DNA from 3 places in the Aquidulcibacter sp. genome. Region 2 is predicted to be linked to each of the others. Evidence: predicted binding sites of a transcription regulator. Region 2 holds the regulator's gene; each other region holds the start of a gene.

Region 1 (6,091 bases), on a different contig from region 2:
CATCCAAAATACGAGCGCGCGGGCAGCGGAGCTTGTTAAGATGCTGCTGGCCTATGCTCGCAAACAGACTTTCCGCCGTGACGTCCTCGATGTCGGGGCCGTCCTGACAGAGTTTGCCGTCCTGATGCGGCAAGTCTTGGACGAACGGATCGTCTTTGAAATCACTCACGGCCGCGACCTCCCCAATGTGCGGGCCGATAAGCAACAATTAGAAACCGTGTTTATGAACCTCGTCACCAATGCACGCGACGCGGTCTTGATGTCTGGCAGGGGCAAGGGATCGGTGACCGTTCGTACCAAGCGCGCGACGACTCAGGATGTGCGCACAGCGCTCAAAGGCCTCAGCATTGCCGATATTGAGAATTGCGATTGGGCGATGATCTCGGTGACCGATACCGGCACGGGCATGAGCCAAGATATTGCGACGAAAATCTTCGAGCCCTTCTTCACCACAAAAGAGCAAGGCAAGGGCACGGGCATTGGTCTCGCCACGGTTTATGGCATCATCAAGCAATCCGATGGCTTCATCGCGCTCGACTCGGTTGAGAACGAAGGCACGACGTTCCACGTCTTCTTGCCGGCCACCACGGCTGATGAAGTCAGCGACGCGATGCCAGCTGCTCAAGCCCAAGTCGTCGAAGCCCGCCCGATGGATCTGGCAGGGCGCGGACGGATTTTGCTCGTTGAGGATGAAGAAGGTGTTCGCAATATCGCCACACGCCTACTGACCCAGCGCGGCTATCAGGTGACCTCGGCGGGGGATGGCGAAGAAGCCCTCGAAATTCTTGAGAATGACCCCAATAGCTTCGATCTCGTCTTGTCGGACGTCGTCATGCCGGGCTTGGATGGTCCGGGCCTCCTGAAAGCAGCCAAGCCCTATTTGGGCCACGCGCGTATCGTCTTCATGTCTGGCTATGCCGAACAGGACTTTGCACAGACTTTGGAAGATGAACGCTCCATATCCTTCTTGCCAAAACCATTTACGCTGGCACAATTGGCAGAACGAGTTAAAACAGAGCTCGCAGCGGCCTGATACGTCAAAATTGGACGCATGTATTTTAAAAAAGTAGATTATTCCCCTATGTTCCACTTGCGTTCTGAGAACAGATCGGATACAAAACCTTCATGACGTGACAAAGTCTGGTTTGCACACAGCTCTACTGAGCCCATTGTGCGGATGCAGGCGGGAATCGTGAAAAGGGGTTCAAAGATGGCTACTCAGGCTTCAAATGCAGCGCTTCGCTTGGTGGAAAAGAACGATATGGACAAAGAAAAAGCTCTCGAATCGGCCCTGTCTCAGATTGAGCGTGCCTTCGGCAAAGGCTCGATCATGCGCTTGGGCGAACAAGGCGCAGCGGTTGAGATTGAATCAGTTTCAACCGGTTCTCTCGGGCTTGATATCGCTTTGGGGATTGGCGGCCTGCCTCGCGGTCGCATCGTTGAAATTTACGGCCCTGAAAGCTCGGGTAAAACCACTTTGGCGCTACATTGTATCGCTGAAGCGCAGAAGAGTGGCGGTGTTTGTGCCTTCGTCGACGCCGAACATGCGCTTGACCCCATCTATGCCCGCAAACTTGGCGTGGATTTGAGCGATCTTTTGATCTCGCAGCCAGACACGGGCGAACAGGCGCTTGAAATCACCGACACCTTGGTACGCTCTGGCGCGGTCGACGTCTTGGTAATCGACTCGGTTGCAGCACTCACGCCTAAGGCTGAAATTGAAGGCGACATGGGCGACAGCCTGCCAGGTCTACAAGCCCGCTTGATGAGCCAGGCTTTGCGCAAATTGACAGGCTCAATCTCGCGCTCCAAGACTTTGGTGATCTTCATCAACCAGATCCGCATGAAAATCGGCGTGATGTTCGGCAACCCTGAAACCACAACAGGCGGCAATGCCCTGAAATTTTACGCTTCGGTTCGTTTGGACATTCGCCGCATTGGCCAGATCAAAGACAAAGAAGATGTGGTGGGCAATGTCACCCGCGTCAAAGTCGTCAAGAATAAAGTCGCCCCACCGTTCAAACAGGTTGAGTTCGACATTCTCTACGGCGAGGGTATCTCCAAGCAGGGTGAACTAATTGATCTGGGCGTGAAGGCCGGGATCGTTGAGAAATCTGGGTCTTGGTATTCTTATGACAGCACCCGGATTGGCCAAGGCAAGGACAATGCCCGCGCCTTCCTGAAGTCAAATCCTGAAATGGCCGCTGAGATTGAGCATAAAGTGCGCCAGAACGCTGGCATTCTCGCGGAAGTTTTGGCCGGTGAGCCCGTCTCCGAAGATGGCGAGATGGACGACATGTAGACGAGCCTGAAGGGCGCTTGTCGCGCTTCACCACCGCTTGCGAAAACGTGCGGGGCTTTTACGCCCACCAGCATGAAAACAGGACCAAGCCTTTCCGGTTTGGTCCTGTTGCTTTTTCGTCCATTTCGATTCAGCGCAAAAGACTAAACCGCCTTACGCACCACAATCATGTAATTCATGCTGGTGTCAGATCCCAAGGACCAACGGTCCATTAGAGGATTATAATTCACGCCGATTGGCTCATCGAGCGTCAGTCCAGCTTCCGGCTTGAGGGCCGCTTGGATCTCGGATGGTTTGACCAGCTTGTCGTAATCATGTGTGCCCGGTGGCAACCAGCGCAAAATCCGCTCTGCCCCAATAATGGCGAGAGCGAGCGCTTTGGGCGTACGATTGATGGTGGCAACAAACATCAGGCCACCTGGTGCCACCAATTGCGCAGTATTCTTTAGAAAAGCTGCTGCATCAGCCACATGCTCCACCACTTCCATATTGAGCACAATGTCAAATGGGCCTTCGCCTGAAGCTAACAAGCCCTCAGCCGTGCCATGGCGATAGTCGATTTCAAGGCCGGTTTGTGCTGCATGCGTCATAGCCGTCTTGATATTAGGCTCGGTCGCATCCACTCCAGTGACCTTGGCACCAAGGCGTGTCATCGGCTCGCTCAACAGCCCACCACCGCAGCCAATGTCCAGCAGTTTCAGACCCTTGAGAGGCAAGTCAGCACCAGGCTTCAGGCCGAAATGGGCTTCAGCTGTCTCGCGAATAAAGCGCAACCGGGTGGGGTTGAATTTATGCAGAGGGCGGAACTTGCCATAGGGGTTCCACCAGTCTTCAGCCATGGCCGCAAACTTGGCCACTTCTGCCGGATCGATCGAAGGCGAGCGTGGCGGCATCTCCATCGTCGCGTCTTGGGTGGCTCTAGGCATCGGGTTCAACTCACCTGTGTGACAGTTTGCAACATGCAAAAGGATTGACCTAAAGACTTCATAGAGCGATGAGCGCGCGCGTCGAGAGCCATCGTCTGTTTGTAACAGCAGATTTCTGCGTCTAATGGCATAGCTGAGGAGCAAAGAAGCATGTCGCGTCTGGTGATGAAGTTTGGTGGAACCTCTGTGGGAGACGTCGAACGTATCCGCCGCGTTGCGCGCTTGGTGAGTGCTGAGCGTCAAGCAGGGCACGGGATTGCCGTGGTGGTTTCGGCCATGTCGGGTGAGACCAATCGCTTGGTTGAACTTTCGCGCCAAGCCGGCGAAGGCCTGCCACCAGAATTATTCGACGATGAATATGATGTGGTGGTCGCTACGGGCGAGCAAGTCACAACGGGCCTATTGGCGCTGGCCCTGCGCAGCATGGGAATTCCCGCCCGTTCATGGCAGGGCTGGCAAATCCGCGTCGCGTCCAGCTCCGCCCATGGCTCTGCCCGTATTTCTGATATTGATGCCGATGAAGTCGCCTCTGCCATTGATGCCGGCGAAGTGGCCGTGATCCCAGGCTTCCAAGGCGTGACCGAAGAAGACCGCATCACGACTCTGGGTCGGGGCGGGTCAGACACCTCTGCCGTGGCTGTAGCAGCCGCGCTGAAGGCAGAGCGCTGCGATATTTATACCGATGTGGACGGCGTCTACACGACCGACCCCCGCATGGTGCCCAAGGCCCAACGCCTTGAAAAAATCTCCTATGAGGAAATGCTCGAAATGGCCTCGCTCGGGGCGAAAGTCTTGCAAACTCGTTCGGTAGAATTGGCCATGGCCAAACGTGTGCCCGTACGCGTGTTGTCGAGTTTTGTTGAACCCGGTGAGCCAAACCCTGGAACTTTGGTCTGTGATGAGGATGAAATTGTGGAAAAGCAAATCGTGTCGGGCATCGCCTATTCGCGCGACGAAGCCAAAGTGTCGCTGAAAGCTTTGCAGGATCACCCAGGCGTTGCCGCCGATATCTTTGGTCGCTTGGCCGAAGCCAACATCAACGTGGACATGATCGTCCAAGCCCCTTCCCGCACTGAAGGGGCGGTCAATATGACCTTTACCGTGCCAGAGCGGGAAGCCGATCGCGCCATGGCGCTGATGAGTGCCGCACAAGAGCAAATTGGCTTTGAGCAGGTTGAGGTCAAAAAAGACGTCTCAAAAGTCTCCGTGATTGGCGTCGGCATGCGTTCGCACGTGGGTGTTGCACGCATCATGTTTGATGCCCTTTCAAAGAAGGGGATCAATATTGAGAACATCGCCACATCGGAGATCAAAATCTCGGTTCTGATCGACAGCTCCTACACGGAATTGGCGGTACGGGCGCTGCATACGGCCTATGGGCTCGACGCTGCCTAAGTTTTGTGCAGCTTGCGGCAAAAAATGCTGTCGCTTTGAAGGACAGTTTATCCCTTCTCTTGTATGAGGAAGGCGACTTATGGTGTGGTCCTGCGTGTGCGGGGTGCCACACCGCACCGTTTCGAGGAAGTGAATGAGCCCTGTTTCTTCTGGCAATGCGGGGGGGTCACGCGTTCTATTGCGTCGCCTACGCGATGTCATGGTACAGGACGTCGACACCCAGACCCGCTTAGACCGGATCGTCGCGCAAATCGGCACGACGATGGTAGCAGACGTGTGCTCAATTTACCTTCGGCGCTCCGACGGATCATTAGAATTATTCGCGACTGAGGGGCTCTCGCGAGACGCAATCCACCGCACACGGATGAAGGCTGGTGAAGGCCTTGTTGGCCTCGTGGCGGAAGGGGTCGAGCCGATTAGTTTGGCGGATGCTCCGAAACACCCCCGCTTTTCCTATCGCCCGGAAACAGGGGAAGACCCGTTTCAATCCTTCATGGGTGTGCCCGTCTTGCGCAGCGGCCGGGTTGTCGGGGTGTTGGTGGTGCAGAACCGCTATGCCCGCACCTATGAAGATGACGAAATCGAAGCGCTGCAACTGATTGCCACTGTGCTGGCTGAAATCGTGTCGGTGGAAGACCTTACCGGAGCGCTTTCAGAGTTTCAGATCAAACCGACGACGCCTGAAACACTCAAGGGCAAAGCCTATTCACGTGGGCTTGCTTCGGGGCAAGCGCTGTTACACGATCCCGATGTAGAGCCGACGCGCTATCTGTCTGACGATCCCGTGGCCGAGGAACAACGCCTTGATGAAGCCTTGGCCAAATTGCGGTCGGGCCTTGAAGCGCTTTTGGCGGGGGATGTGCAGACTTTGGGCGGTACCTCGTTTGAAGTGCTCGAAACCTTTCACCTGCTCAGCCAAGATCGTTCGTGGGAGAGACGGCTGCGCGATGGGGTGAAAAACGGCCTGACGGCAGAAGCCTCGGTCGAACAAGTTCGTTCCGAACACCGCGCGCGCATGACCAGCGCCAAGGACGGCTATATTCGCGACCGCCTGCACGATTTGGAAGAGCTGGATAACCGCCTGCTGCGCTATTTGTCGGGTGATGCCGGTGACCGAAAGGAAGCGCCGGAGGATTCTATTCTGGTGGCCCGCGACATTGGTCCTGCCGAGCTTCTCGAATATGGGCGTGGGCGCATCAAGGCCATTTTGCTGGAAGAAGGCTCCCCCTCCTCCCATGCGGCCATCGTGGCCAAGGCGATGGGGGTTCCAATGTTGGGCCAACTGCCCAATTTGCTCTCGCGGGTTGAGGCCGGCGACACGATCATTGTCGATGGCAATGAAGCGCAAGCTTATTTGCGGCCCGATAGAATGGTGTCGCAGGCGCTGCATAGTCGATTTGAAGCCCAAAGCGCAGAACAGGAATTGTTTGCTTCCACGAAGGATTTGCCTAGCAAAACCCGTGATGGC
Region 2 (6,091 bases):
ATTGGATGATTTGATTGAGGCTTTGCGGCGTAGGCAGACGGTCTTCTTCTCTGAAATTCACTCCAAAATGCAGGGATCAGACGCGATTTTCCGCATGGCCGGTGTCGTGCGGGCGCGCAAGGAACGCCCGGCGCGCGATGGCGGCAAGTTTGCCTGGGTGACGTTGAGCGATCCCACGGGCGAGTTTGAAGTCATGATTATGCCCGAAACCCTCAACGAGGCGCGCGATTATCTCGACCCCGGAACCTCGGTCAGCTTCCGGGCCAAGGCGCGCCTGCGCGATGGCGATTTGAAACTATCGGCTGAAAAGATTGAGCTGTTGGATCAAACCGATATGTCGGGCTGTGCGGGGATTAAAGTGTTCCTAGCGCGCGGTGCGCCAATCGAAGAATTAGCTCGTGTGACCGAGACCTTGCGCGGTGCCACCTCATCCAGCTTTGGCGAATTGCGCGTCGTCGTCGAACTGGCCGATGGCCGCGAAGTCGAAATCCAAGCCCCCGGCCGCTTCCCCATCGATGTCGCCGCACGCCGGGCTTTGAAAAGCGCATCCGGCGTGGATTTGGTGGCGGAGTTTTAGGGGACCTTAGCCAAGGACCGCGCAGCAAGGGCTGCGCCTGTCGACGCGGTGGCATGCGCAACTTTTGTTGCGCGGTCCAAGGTAGCGCTAAAATGGGCTTAGGTATTCCCTGAAATAACTTGGTACGGCTCAAAGCGTCGCTCTGCTCATCTTGAAGCCACCCGACAATTGTTATTGCGAAATGGCGCGCCGAAAGGACCGCGCAGCAGAAGCTGCGCATGTGTACGCAGCGGCAAGCGCAACTCGTGTTGCGCGGTCCATCACACCCACCCACCTTTCACACACAAACTCGAACTATGCCTTTGCAAAGGCAAAGCCTGCGGCCAGGGCTGGCTCGTGGAAAGAAGCTGCAGGGCCCTCAACACCGAGGAGGTGAGGCTTGCTTTCAGTCTGCCTTCAGGGCGGCAAGCTCGTTGCCGCTTGGATCGCGGAAGTGAAAGCGGCGACCACCTGGAAAGGCAAATAGCGGTTTGGTGATAACGCCACCCGCCTGGGTCACCGCCTCAAGGCAAGCCTCCAAATCATCGACGGCGATGACGGCCAGTGGTGCGGTAGTGGCCTCGCTTAAGTCCCCCTGTAGGCCGAGGTCGACGTCACCATTTGTCGTGCAGGAATAGCTGGGGCCATAGTCGGTCAAGGCAAGGCCGAACGCATCGCCATAAAAGGCGCGCGTTGCGGGCAAGTCGGCTGCGGGTAATTCAACATAGCAGATACGAGACATCATTTGAACTCCACAGTTTGGGTGCGTGTTTTTTTTGTTGTCCGCCGCAGGCTGGTTGCCCGGTGCGCCGCCCAAAGCCAGCCCAGCAACAGCGCCTAGTACCGCCGATAAAGCCCCGCCAGCACGCCTTGAACCTTCACGCGATCTGGCCCGAAGATGCGGGTCTCATAACGGGGGTTGGCGGCTTCCAAAGCGATAGACTGGCCGCGGCGGCGCAAGCGCTTCAGGGTTGCTTCTTCATCATCAACCAAAGCGACCACGATATCGCCTGATTGGGCGTCATCGGTGCGGCGGATGATGACAAAGTCACCTTCGAGAATGCCAGCATCAATCATGGAATCGCCTTTGACTTCCAAGGCAAAGTGCAGGGCAGGGTCTAGTTGGTCAGGGGCTGCAATCCGGTCGATCTCATGCTGAATGGCCGCGATGGGCACACCGGCGGCAATCCGACCCAGAACCGCAATGTCATTGGCTGCCCGTGGTGGTGAAGGTGGTGCGGCACTTGCGGGCGTGGAGCCCACGACCAGTGGCGTAAAGGGCTGGCGGCCCTTGGGTGGGGCGGCGGTTGTGGCGCTATCGGGCAGTTTCAACACTTCCAAGGCCCGTGCCCGGTGCGCCAGACGCCGTAAAAAGCCACGCTCTTCCAGAGCGGTGATCAGGCGGTGAATGCCCGACTTCGATGCCAAGTCCAACGCATCCTTCATTTCGTCAAAGGACGGCGAGACACCTGTTTCCTTGAGACGCTCATGAATGAATAGCAAAAGCTCTCGTTGTTTGGACGTCAGCATCAATTCCCCCTATCTCGTGGCGCGCGTGTACGCTTGGCCCCTATAAATCCGATGGCACCGTGAACGATGCACGAACAAAGCAGCGATGTTCTAACTCTGTTCCGTTTTTACGTCTATAGTCCGCTGCAAATTTTTCCGCAGCCAAAGCACGGTTGACCTGCACATGCCCCTCTCGCCTGTCGGGGCCATGACTGCTAAGTCACCCCTGATAGGAAAGAAACATGAAAGTCAGATTTGCACCTTCTCCCACCGGCAAGCTCCACGTCGGCAATGTGATCACCGCATTGCGCAATTGGTTGTTTGTGCGCCAACATGGCGGCACCTTCTTGTTGCGCATTGACGACACCGATACGGCGCGCTCCACCCAAGCCTATGAAGACGGGATCCGGACGGACCTGACATGGCTGGGCCTGACCTGGGATGAAGAGGCGCGCCAATCGGCCCGCTTTGACGTGTATGACAAGGCGCGGGATCGGCTGATCGCGGCAGGCCTCCTCTATCCCTGTTATGAGACGTCCGAAGAATTAGACCGCAAGCGTAAGATCGCTTTGTCGCGTAAATTGCCCCCGGTGTATGACCGCGCGGCCCTTGCCCTGACGGACGCTGAAAAGGCCGCCTTTGAAGCCGAAGGGCGCAAGCCCCATTGGCGCTTTAAGCTCTCGGGCAAGCGGGTTGCTTGGCAAGATTTGATCCGCGGCGAGCAAACGGTGGATACGGCCTCTATGTCTGACCCCGTGTTGATCCGCGAAGATGGCGCTTATCTCTATACGCTGCCATCGGTCGTGGACGATGTGGATTTGGGCGTGACGCATGTGATCCGGGGTGAAGACCATGTGACCAATACGGGCGCTCAAGCTGAGATTTTTGAAGCCTTGACCGGCGGCTCCCGACCTGAATTCGGCCATTTCCCGCTTTTGGTGGGGGCCGATGGCGAGACCTTGTCGAAGCGTATCGGTTCGCTGTCGGTTGAAAGCCTTCGTGAGCAGGGGGTAGCGCCCTTGGCGGTCCTGTCCTTGATGGCGCGGATCGGCACCTCTGACCCGGTTGAGGCGGTTGATAATTTGGACGCTCTGGTGGCGGGTTTTGACTTTGGCAAGATCGGCCGTGCACCAGCCCGCTTCGACCCTGAAGATGTCCGCCGTTTGGATGCGCAATTGCTGCAGCATGCGGACTATGCGGCGATCCAGCCGCGCCTTGCCGCGATTGAGTGCGATCTGGGGGAAGCCTTTTGGCTGGCGGTGCGCGGTAATCTCGCGAAGTTTGATGATGTGGCGCTCTGGGCACGTGTCGTCCAAGGCCCGATTGAGCCGCAAATTGACGAGCCAGACTTTATCGCCACGGCGGCGGGCCTTTTGCCAGCTGGACCCTATGATGAGACCTCTTGGTCAGGCTTTACCGAGGCGGTGAAGGCGGCAACTGGTGCGAAAGGCAAGGGCCTGTTCATGCCCTTGCGCAAGGCGCTGACAGGGCAAGAGCATGGGCCAGAAATGAAGTTGATCTTTATGCTGATCGGCCCAGAGCGGGCGGCAAGCCGTTTGGCGGGCAAAGCTTCTTAAGGCGACTTGGCACGATGGGCTTCTAAAGCGTCATCCCACCTCATTTTCTTGCGCATCGCATGGAAATGAGGGGTGCCATAGATCTGGAAGAAGTCGTCGACGACAGTCCGGCATTCGGCGAACCATGACCCATTTGGTTGAAGCTGGATGCCGTGCCTCAGATAGAGGCCGATAATGGCCGAGGTCGTGCCTTGCAGCGCGTGCAGCATGTCCCAACTCGGCGGTTGGTCAATGAAGCCTTCCTCCAAGAGTCTCGCGAAGCGCTTTCGCCAAAGCATATTCGTATAAATAACAATCAAGTCGCCGATGCTGAGATGTTCGTCCAATTGCTGCAGCGCATTGGTGAATGCCCCCATCGAGATGGCGTTTTTGACGCGCGGGTCAAGGAAAGTTTCAATTGAAATCGAGGTGTATTCGCAAAATTGCACAAGGGGGTTTGGGGACGTGGATTCCTGTGCCAGCCACGCCATATAAAAACTGGTCCCTAGCCCATGCGCGGCCTCGTAAAGGGCTCTGTCATCGGGATAAAGACGATAGAGAGTGGCCGTCGAAACACCCGCCTGCTTGGCCACTGCTGCCATATTAACGTTTTGGAAGCCTTGCGAATAATTGACCACAATGGCGGAAGCCACAATGCGGCTGCGCCGATTGCTGGCGTCTAACCTATTGCCGCTTTTGGGCATGAATCTCTCTAATTCTTGCCAGATGAATGCGTCCGACGTCGCAGGCCTTGGCTTGGCACGTAACGACGCTTCGACGTCTCTCAAAAAGGGGAGTTGGCGATCAATCGACGCCTGAAGCCTTTTTTCATCAACCGGTTCCAGCGCTTTTTTCTGCAGGCTTTTACCATCCAACCAAGCAACTTGGCCCTGCTGCCGCAAGGCTCTAAACTTAGCTGTGCCATGGACAATGAAGAACTCTTCGGCGATTTTCACTGCCTCTTCAGACCAACTGACGACGGGTTGAAACGGCACTTTATATCGCCCCTGCCATTCAACCGTCCTGTCTTCAATCGCTCCCTGAATTCGTAAGAACATGCTCAATCGATTGTTATCTTGAATAAATCCGTCCGCAACTAACCGATCAATTATATTGAAAAAGAATTCTTGTAGTTCTTGAATGAATAAGGCTGAATTATTTTGGACGTCAGCAAATATTTCTGTCTCACTTTGTAGGGTGAAAGCTTGCGTGTGCCAGAGCATGAGCACGCTGGACTCTCGGTAGATCGCTAAGAGGTGGTCGACAATCTCTACCAAATCGCGGAAAGGGTGGGGATGGCGCGGCGCTTCCTGAATGGTCTCGAGAAGAACCTTGTTGCCGAGTTTCAGAGCATCAACCGTCAGATAATTTCGGTCAGGGTACAGACGATAAAGTGTAGCCGTTGAAACGCCTGCCCGTTCCGCAATTCGTGCCATATTTGTGGCGGCCAGTCCAAAACTGACCCACTCTATCAATTGGCTTGCGCAAATGCGTTGTTTGCGCGTGATATCATCTTGGCGCTTGGCATGGGGTAGCAAAAGCGCTTGTATTCTCTCGTCAAATTTCAACCGCCTTGGTGCGGGCTTGGTGCGAATGTCCATCGTTTTAGCGCCTAGAAACCGTTGTTTTTCATGCGTGAAGTTTGTTCCACAAATCCCACAAATGCCTAGCTCCGTGTTCTCGCCAAGCGATATCTAAATTTCATTTGTCCGAACCACAGCCATGACTTCATTGGATGAGTTGGTGTCGGGTTCTGGCTCCTCGGCCGCGTCCCAGCCCAATGCCTTTCGTTTGGCGTGGAATTGCGGGGTGCCATAAATGACGAAGAAGTCTTCGGCGACTTGCCAGCAGGCCTCGGCCCAGTTGCCTTCGGGCTTAGGCGTAGCTCCGAGGTTGCTTTTGTGCCCCCAAGACAGGCTCTGGATGGGGCCATAAAGGGCGTGGATCATGGCCCAGTCAATCTCGCCTTGGAGGTAGCCTTCCGCCTTTAGGCGACTAAATCGACGAGACCAAAAGGCGAAAATATAGCTTTTGATGAAATTTGAGGTGTGAAGCTTTGTCTCGCGCCCTTGATCGGCCAGCAGGCCAAATTGGATTGAGCTGACCTGCAGGCTGCGGGGGTCCAAATAAGTGTCGACGGCGATTTTGAGGAAGTCGCTAACGCGCTTCAAAGGATTGGCGTTAGCTACATCGCGGGACACCCAAGCGCTGAAGAAAGCTAAACCCAAACTATGGGCCTCTTGATAGAGTCTCAAGTCATCGGGGAATGTCTGATAGAGGGTTTTAGTCGACACGCCGGCGCGCTTTGCAACGCCCGCCATGCTGATTTGTTCAAAGCCGAAAAGATAATTTTCATACAAGGTCGCGGCGACGATTCGTAAATAGCGATCGCTCGTGTCGAGCCGATGGCTCGTATGTGTCAGCATTTGTTGGAGCTGCGCTTCAACAAAGGCGATGAAGTCGGTAGGCA
Region 3 (6,091 bases), on a different contig from region 2:
TCTGCTGCTAAAACTAGGGCCGTCCGCACGCCCGCTTGCCCGCCCTTCATATCTGGTAGGCCGGGCTGAACTAAAGCGGCAAGCCCACCAAGTGTTGGCATGCCAGCAGACCACGTGATCAAAGCATCGCGAATGGCTTGGCGTTGGGCATTGGGGTTGGTGGCGGCCTCAATATGGCGCTGAATGGGCCGATCACCCGCCACAGGGTCCAGCAAAGCCAAGACCAGCCTTTGCCGAGGCGAAAGTGGGGTAGGACTGCGGATTTCGAGAGCCTGTGCAAGGCGCACATCTCCGGTCCAAAGGGCGGCCTCGGCGAGGGTTTGCATCGCTAGTGGCGGTATTTGGTCAGGCGCGGTTTGAAAAAGTTCCCTTAGGTCATGCACCAGCAAGCGGGCTTCTAGGGCTCGGCTTTGCGCATTTGCCGCTTGGCTAAATGTCTTGGCCCAGGTTTCGGCAATCGGTGGAGGAGGCGGTGGTTGGGGCAAGGGAGGGGCTAATGTTGCGCCCTGTGGAACTATGGTTGCATCTGCGGCTGGCGACGCGGGCTCTACTGCTGCTGGGATCGGCATCCGCAACAGCGCTTCCTGTGCCGGCGACGCTACCCCTGTCTGAGCTGCGCGCCGAAGCAATAAGGTGGCCTCTTCTGTCGGCACGCGCGTCGCGAAATCAGGCCAAATCAGAATCGAGGAAAGTGCTGCTGGATCACCGTTGTTCGCCAGCCCTTTGGGGAATCGCAATTGCGCCTTCATGCTCAGTGCCAGCGCGCGCCCGCTGTCCGCCCGAAACGGCGGCGGGTTAGTAACGGGGCCAGAGACAGCGGCAACCGCGCGGCCAAGCCACGTATCAGTCTGGCCTTTGCTTCTGGCTAGGTCGACCGAAAGATTTGCAGCGCCGGCTTCGCCATTCAGCGCATAACAGGTGGCCCGCGTCTCCAGCCAACTCGGGCTGGCACTGGTACTATTGGCTTCGTCTAAGCCGGGTGACGCGACCCACCCGCAAGCCTCATCGGTTCGGCCAGCACGAAAAGCGGCATCGATCGCGAGATTCACTAAGGCTGGGTCGGCGGTCAATCGCGGAACGGTCAGAAACAGGCGCGTTGCCGCTTCTGATGGGCCTAAGCGATTGGCAGCCAGAAACCGTGCTCGCGCTAACTCAATGTCGCCTACAGGGGCTGAGCCGCCTGAAAACACAGCCTGGCGGACCAAACGCTGCAGGCTCGGAAACCTTAGGTCAGGGCCGATCCGATCAAAGGCTAGTGCTAAAGTACCCGGGTCAGCACCTTGCCAGAGGTCACTATCTAGCCGCTCAAGACCGAGTGGCAAGGCTGCAGCGCCCCACGGGCCAACTTCCTGAAGGGGTGTTGATTCAATGGTACGAATAGATTGTGCCAGAGCAGGCGGGGCGGCCATCGAGCAGAATAAGGCGCTGGTCAGGAGAAGGTTGCGTATCATCATGCCTGTCATAATCCATTTTGCGGCAAAACAGTGGCCTTGCGCTTCACGCAGGCGCGATTGCGTCAACTACGCGACAAGCGCACAATTAATCCCTATGTTCGCTTATCGTTCTTATCTTAGCGAATCAACGCCATGTCCAGTGAGCCCAATTCTCCCCAGCCAGCCTTGACGATTTCTCAACGTGCGATGGCGCGTGCGCCAGGCACTGCGGTTGGGCCTGCAGGCGGGCTTGATCACCCGTGGATGGTGGGCCTCAACGAGCAACAACGCGAAGCCGTCGAGGCGCTGGATGGCCCTGTTTTGGTGTTATCTGGTGCCGGGACCGGAAAAACTAAGGTGTTAACGTCACGCTTGGCACAATTGTTGGTGACGGGTCGAGCGAAGCCTTGGGAAATCTTGTCGGTGACCTTCACCAATAAAGCGGCGCGCGAAATGCGCGATCGGACCCAGCTTCTCATTGGGCCGGCGGCTGAGGGCTTACGTTGGCTCGGCACCTTCCATTCGACGAGTGCGATGATCTTGCGCCGTCATGCTGAATTAGTCGGCCTCAAGCCCAGCTTCACGGTTCTCGATACCGATGATCAAATCCGCTTGATGAAGCAGGTGATTGAGGCAGAAAACATCGACCAAAAGCGCTGGACGCCGCGCTTCCTCGCAAGCTTAATTGATGGCTGGAAGAACCGTGCGTTGACACCCGAAAAAGTGCCAGCCGACGAGTCGTTCCTGTTTGCCAATGGTAAGGGGGCGAAGCTCTATGCGCTGTACCAATCCCGCCTCAAAGTGCTCAATTGCGTCGATTTCGGTGATCTCTTGCTAGAGACGATCAGTCTTTTCTTGAAAGAGCCCGACCTGCTGGCGGAATATCACGACCGTTTCAAATATATTCTTGTCGACGAGTATCAGGATACCAATGTCGCTCAATATTTGTGGTTGCGCCTCTTGGCACGCAAGCGCAAGAATATCTGCGTTGTCGGGGACGATGATCAGTCGATTTACGGCTGGCGTGGAGCGGAAGTCGACAATATTTTGCGATTTGAGCAGGACTTTCCGGGCGCAAAGATTGTTCGGTTGGAACGCAATTATCGCTCAACGCCTCATATTTTGGCCGCGGCCAGCCATCTGATTGCCAGCAACAAAAATCGCCTCGGCAAAACCCTATGGACGGATATTCCAGAGGGTGACCGCGTGCTTGTGCGTGGTATTTGGGATGGCGAGGCAGAAGCGCGCTTGATCGCTGACGATATTGAGCAGTGGCGCCGCACGGGCCGCCGTTATGATGAAGGCGCTGTTTTGGTGCGTGCGTCTTGGCAGATGCGCGCCTTTGAAGAGCGCTTCTTGATGTTGCAGATCCCCTATAAAGTCATTGGCGGGCCGCGCTTTTTTGAACGGGCAGAAATTCGCGATGCACATGCTTATTTGCGCCTGATCCGGTCTCTGGATGATGATTTAGCGTTTGAGCGGATCGTCAATGTCCCCAAGCGTGGGATTGGCGATACGAGTGTGCAGCGCTTGGGCACTGCTGCCCGTCTGGCTGGCGTTCCGTTGTTCACGATGGCGAGCCAATTATTGGGCAGCGATGAGTTGAAGGGTCCGGCACGCACGGGTCTGACGCGCTTCATCCATCAGCTAGAGCATTGGCGCAAAAAGGCACTGGAACTGCCGCACACGGAATTGGCAGAGCTTATTCTGGATGAAAGCGGCTATACTGACATGCTGAAGGCCGACAAAAGCCCTCAGTCGGTTTCCAAGCTCGACAATTTGAAGGAATTGGTCCGCTCAATGGGCCAGTTCGATACGCTGGCGGCCTATCTGGAACACATCGAATTGGTGATGGACCTCGACCGCACTGAAGAGGGTGATGCGGTACAAATTTTGACGCTACATGCAGCAAAAGGCCTTGAATGGCCTTTGGTTTTCCTGCCCGGATGGGAGGAAGAAGTGTTTCCGTCGAGACGTGCTTTGGATGAAAAAGGTGACAAAGCCTTAGAGGAAGAGCGTCGCCTTGCTTATGTCGGCATCACGCGTGCACGCGAAAGTGCGCGCATCAGCTTTGCCGCTAATCGCCAGATTTATGGCAGATGGAACAGCGTCCTGCCCAGCCGATTTGTCGATGAGCTCCCTGATGGCCATGTCGATGCAGTATCAGACACGGGCTATTTCAATCAAGGTACTGGTGGTGCAGCAGAGCGGTTCGCCGCCTATGGCCCACTATCAACGCAACCTGGCGATGGCTTTGGCACAGGCTATGAAAGCCCGGGCTGGAAGCGCGCACAGGCTGCAGCGGCATTAAGCAAGCTGACGCCTAGCATGGCAAAAGGGTTTGGTGGGCCCATCATTGATGGCGAAGCTAAGCTTCTGGCGCGCACCGGGGCCAAGGATGCCACCTATGCCGTCGGCCAACGCATTTTCCACGATAAATTTGGCTATGGCGCAGTACGCCATGTTGAAGGGTCTAAATTGACCATTCAGTTTGAAAAATCTGGCGAAAAGAAAGTGCTCGACAGTTTTGTACGCCCTGCTTGAACCGAGCTTAGGGCGTGTTCCGATCAATTGGAATCGATTGATCGGTAAAGTACGCTCTAAATCAACCGCTTACTGGCGGAACAAGCTCAGGATGCTTTGTGGGGCTTGGTTTGCAATCGATAGAGCTTGTGTGCCCAATTGTTGCTTTACCTGAGCCGCTTGCAAGCGTGCCGATTCCACCGCGAGGTCAGCGTCAACCAGATTACCAATCCCGCCCTTGATGCTATCTTGCAGCTTGCCGACGAAAATCTCATGATTTTCAATCCGCTTGGCAGAAGCCCCAAGACGCGCCAACTCCGAGTTCACATATTCCAGTGAAGCCGCGATTCTGTCACGAACGGTTGCGGCATTGGCTGCCGTATCGAGAACGTCGGTTGTACCCAAATAGACATCCGCAGCAGGTGAAGCCACTGCGGTGCCCGCACCAGCGGCCAATCGCAAGTCGATGATCGGCAAGGTCACCGTCAAGCTGCCGGTAGAATTTGCCAAGAAGGTGAAGTTCGTGGCTGCACCATCAATCGCATTGCCCCCGTCAAATACTGCGTTGGCGATGACCGAGGCGACTTGGTCGCGAAGCGCGATGAATTCGGCATTATAGGCTGCTCGAGATGTGGTGCTCGCCGAGGCATCGGAAGCTGCAACCGCCTTCTCGCGCATTTGCGAGAAAATGTCGGAAATCTGCTCGCCAGCTGCCAATGCCACGTCGGCGATTGACTTGGCCCGGTTCAAGCTGTTGCGAACCGCGTCATAGGCAGAAAGTTCAGACCGCTGCTGCTGGGCGATGTTGTAGATCGCACCATTGTCCTTCGCGACGGCGACTTTCAAGCCGGTGTTGATCCGGCTTTGGATGCCGTCCATTTCGCGATTGGTCTTGTTCAGGTTCTGGAGAGCCGTCATGGCTCCCATATTTGTATGCACACTACCTGACATGGTTCGCTCTTTCTTTTTTAATCACCCGGCCAGTCTCGACAAACTTTGCAGTGAGACGACCCAATTTAACTTGCAGAAGTTGTGGCGAAAACATGGTGAATATTTCGTAAATTACCCACTGGTCCAAGAAGTTTTTGGTCCAAATTGTTTCCGCCTAAACTTGATCCCTTAGTTACGGAACAGCGACAGGATGCTCTGCGGTGCCTGGTTGGCGATCGAGAGAGCCTGTGTGCCCAATTGTTGTTTGACTTGCAGCGACTGCAAGCGCGCGCTTTCGCTGGCGAGGTCTGCGTCAACCAGATTGCCGATGCCGCCGGTGATGGCGTCCTGCAATTTAGAGACAAAGACCGCATGATTATCGACCCGCTTCGCCGACGCGCCGAGGCGGGCTAATTCCGAGTTGATGAAGTTCAGCGAAGCGACAACTTGGTCGCGTGAGGTGACGGCCAGTGCCGCTGTGCTGAGATCCGAAGTTGCGCCTAAGTAAACGTCTGCAGCAGGCGATGCTGGCGTTGTCCCTGCACCCGTGCCTAAGGCCAAATCCAGCGTTGGCAAAGTAATGGTCTGGGTGCCCGTTGTGTTGGCGAGAAAGGTTAGGGTTGCGCCACCGCCCAAGATGTTCGCGCCATCGAAGACGGCGTTGGCAATAACGGACGGAACTTGGTCGCGCAGGGCCTTGAATTCGGAGTCATAAGCCGCGCGGCTGGTTGCTGAGATCGAGGTATCGGATGCCGCAACAGCTTTTTCGCGCATCTGAGTAAAGATGTCTGAGAGTGCCTCACCAGCTGCAAGCGCTACGTCAGCAATTGATTTTGCTCGGTTCAAACCGTCCGCGACAGCATTATAGGCAGAATTTTCAGAGCGCTGTTGCTGGGCGATGTTGTAGATCGCGCCGTTGTCTTGCGCTTTAGCAACTTTCAAACCGGTATTGATCCGGCTTTGGGTAACACTCAGTTCACGTGAGGTCGCATTCAAATTTTGAAGCGCGACCATCGCTCCCATATTTGTGTGGACGCTATTTGCCATCTTCTAAAGTCCTTCCAGCCATTCAGGCGGAACCCTCGATACTTTGAGGGTCAGTCCGCAAACTCTGGCAGGGGCTCCGCAAATGACATGCCAGCGGCGTTAATCATATAATCAATTGTATTTTAACTATATTTTTAAGAGGGCGGAAAAGGCGATTG

What was found. Region 2 encodes LexA, which represses DNA repair genes until DNA is damaged. Its sites were predicted from a motif close to ATGTTCNCNANNTGTTCT; they were not measured.
Region 1: the regulator LexA is predicted to act here: its motif matches at 1,082-1,099, upstream of recA (recombinase RecA).
Region 3: the regulator LexA is predicted to act here: its motif matches at 1,549-1,566, upstream of ACOVRA_RS09640 (ATP-dependent helicase).

The regions. Positions count from the first base shown of each region.
Region 1 is NZ_JBMLTR010000219.1:134,021-140,111, reverse strand. It holds gene ACOVRA_RS16185 (response regulator) at 1-1,033, shown strand, start outside; gene recA (recombinase RecA) at 1,211-2,302, shown strand; gene ubiG (bifunctional 2-polyprenyl-6-hydroxyphenol methylase/3-demethylubiquinol 3-O-methyltransferase UbiG) at 2,446-3,228, opposite strand; gene ACOVRA_RS16170 (aspartate kinase) at 3,379-4,623, shown strand; gene ptsP (phosphoenolpyruvate--protein phosphotransferase) at 4,757-6,091, shown strand, end outside.
Region 2 is NZ_JBMLTR010000009.1:34,803-40,893, reverse strand. It holds gene dnaE (DNA polymerase III subunit alpha) at 1-577, shown strand, start outside; gene ACOVRA_RS01520 (VOC family protein) at 963-1,301, opposite strand; gene lexA (transcriptional repressor LexA) at 1,394-2,086, opposite strand; gene gltX (glutamate--tRNA ligase) at 2,308-3,642, shown strand; gene ACOVRA_RS01505 (TetR/AcrR family transcriptional regulator) at 3,639-4,844, opposite strand; partial or broken gene ACOVRA_RS01500 (TetR family transcriptional regulator) at 5,007-5,222, opposite strand; gene ACOVRA_RS01495 (TetR/AcrR family transcriptional regulator) at 5,316-6,091, opposite strand, start outside.
Region 3 is NZ_JBMLTR010000133.1:108,255-114,345, reverse strand. It holds gene ACOVRA_RS09645 (hypothetical protein) at 1-1,454, opposite strand, end outside; gene ACOVRA_RS09640 (ATP-dependent helicase) at 1,587-3,977, shown strand; gene ACOVRA_RS09635 (flagellin) at 4,047-4,907, opposite strand; gene ACOVRA_RS09630 (flagellin) at 5,076-5,933, opposite strand.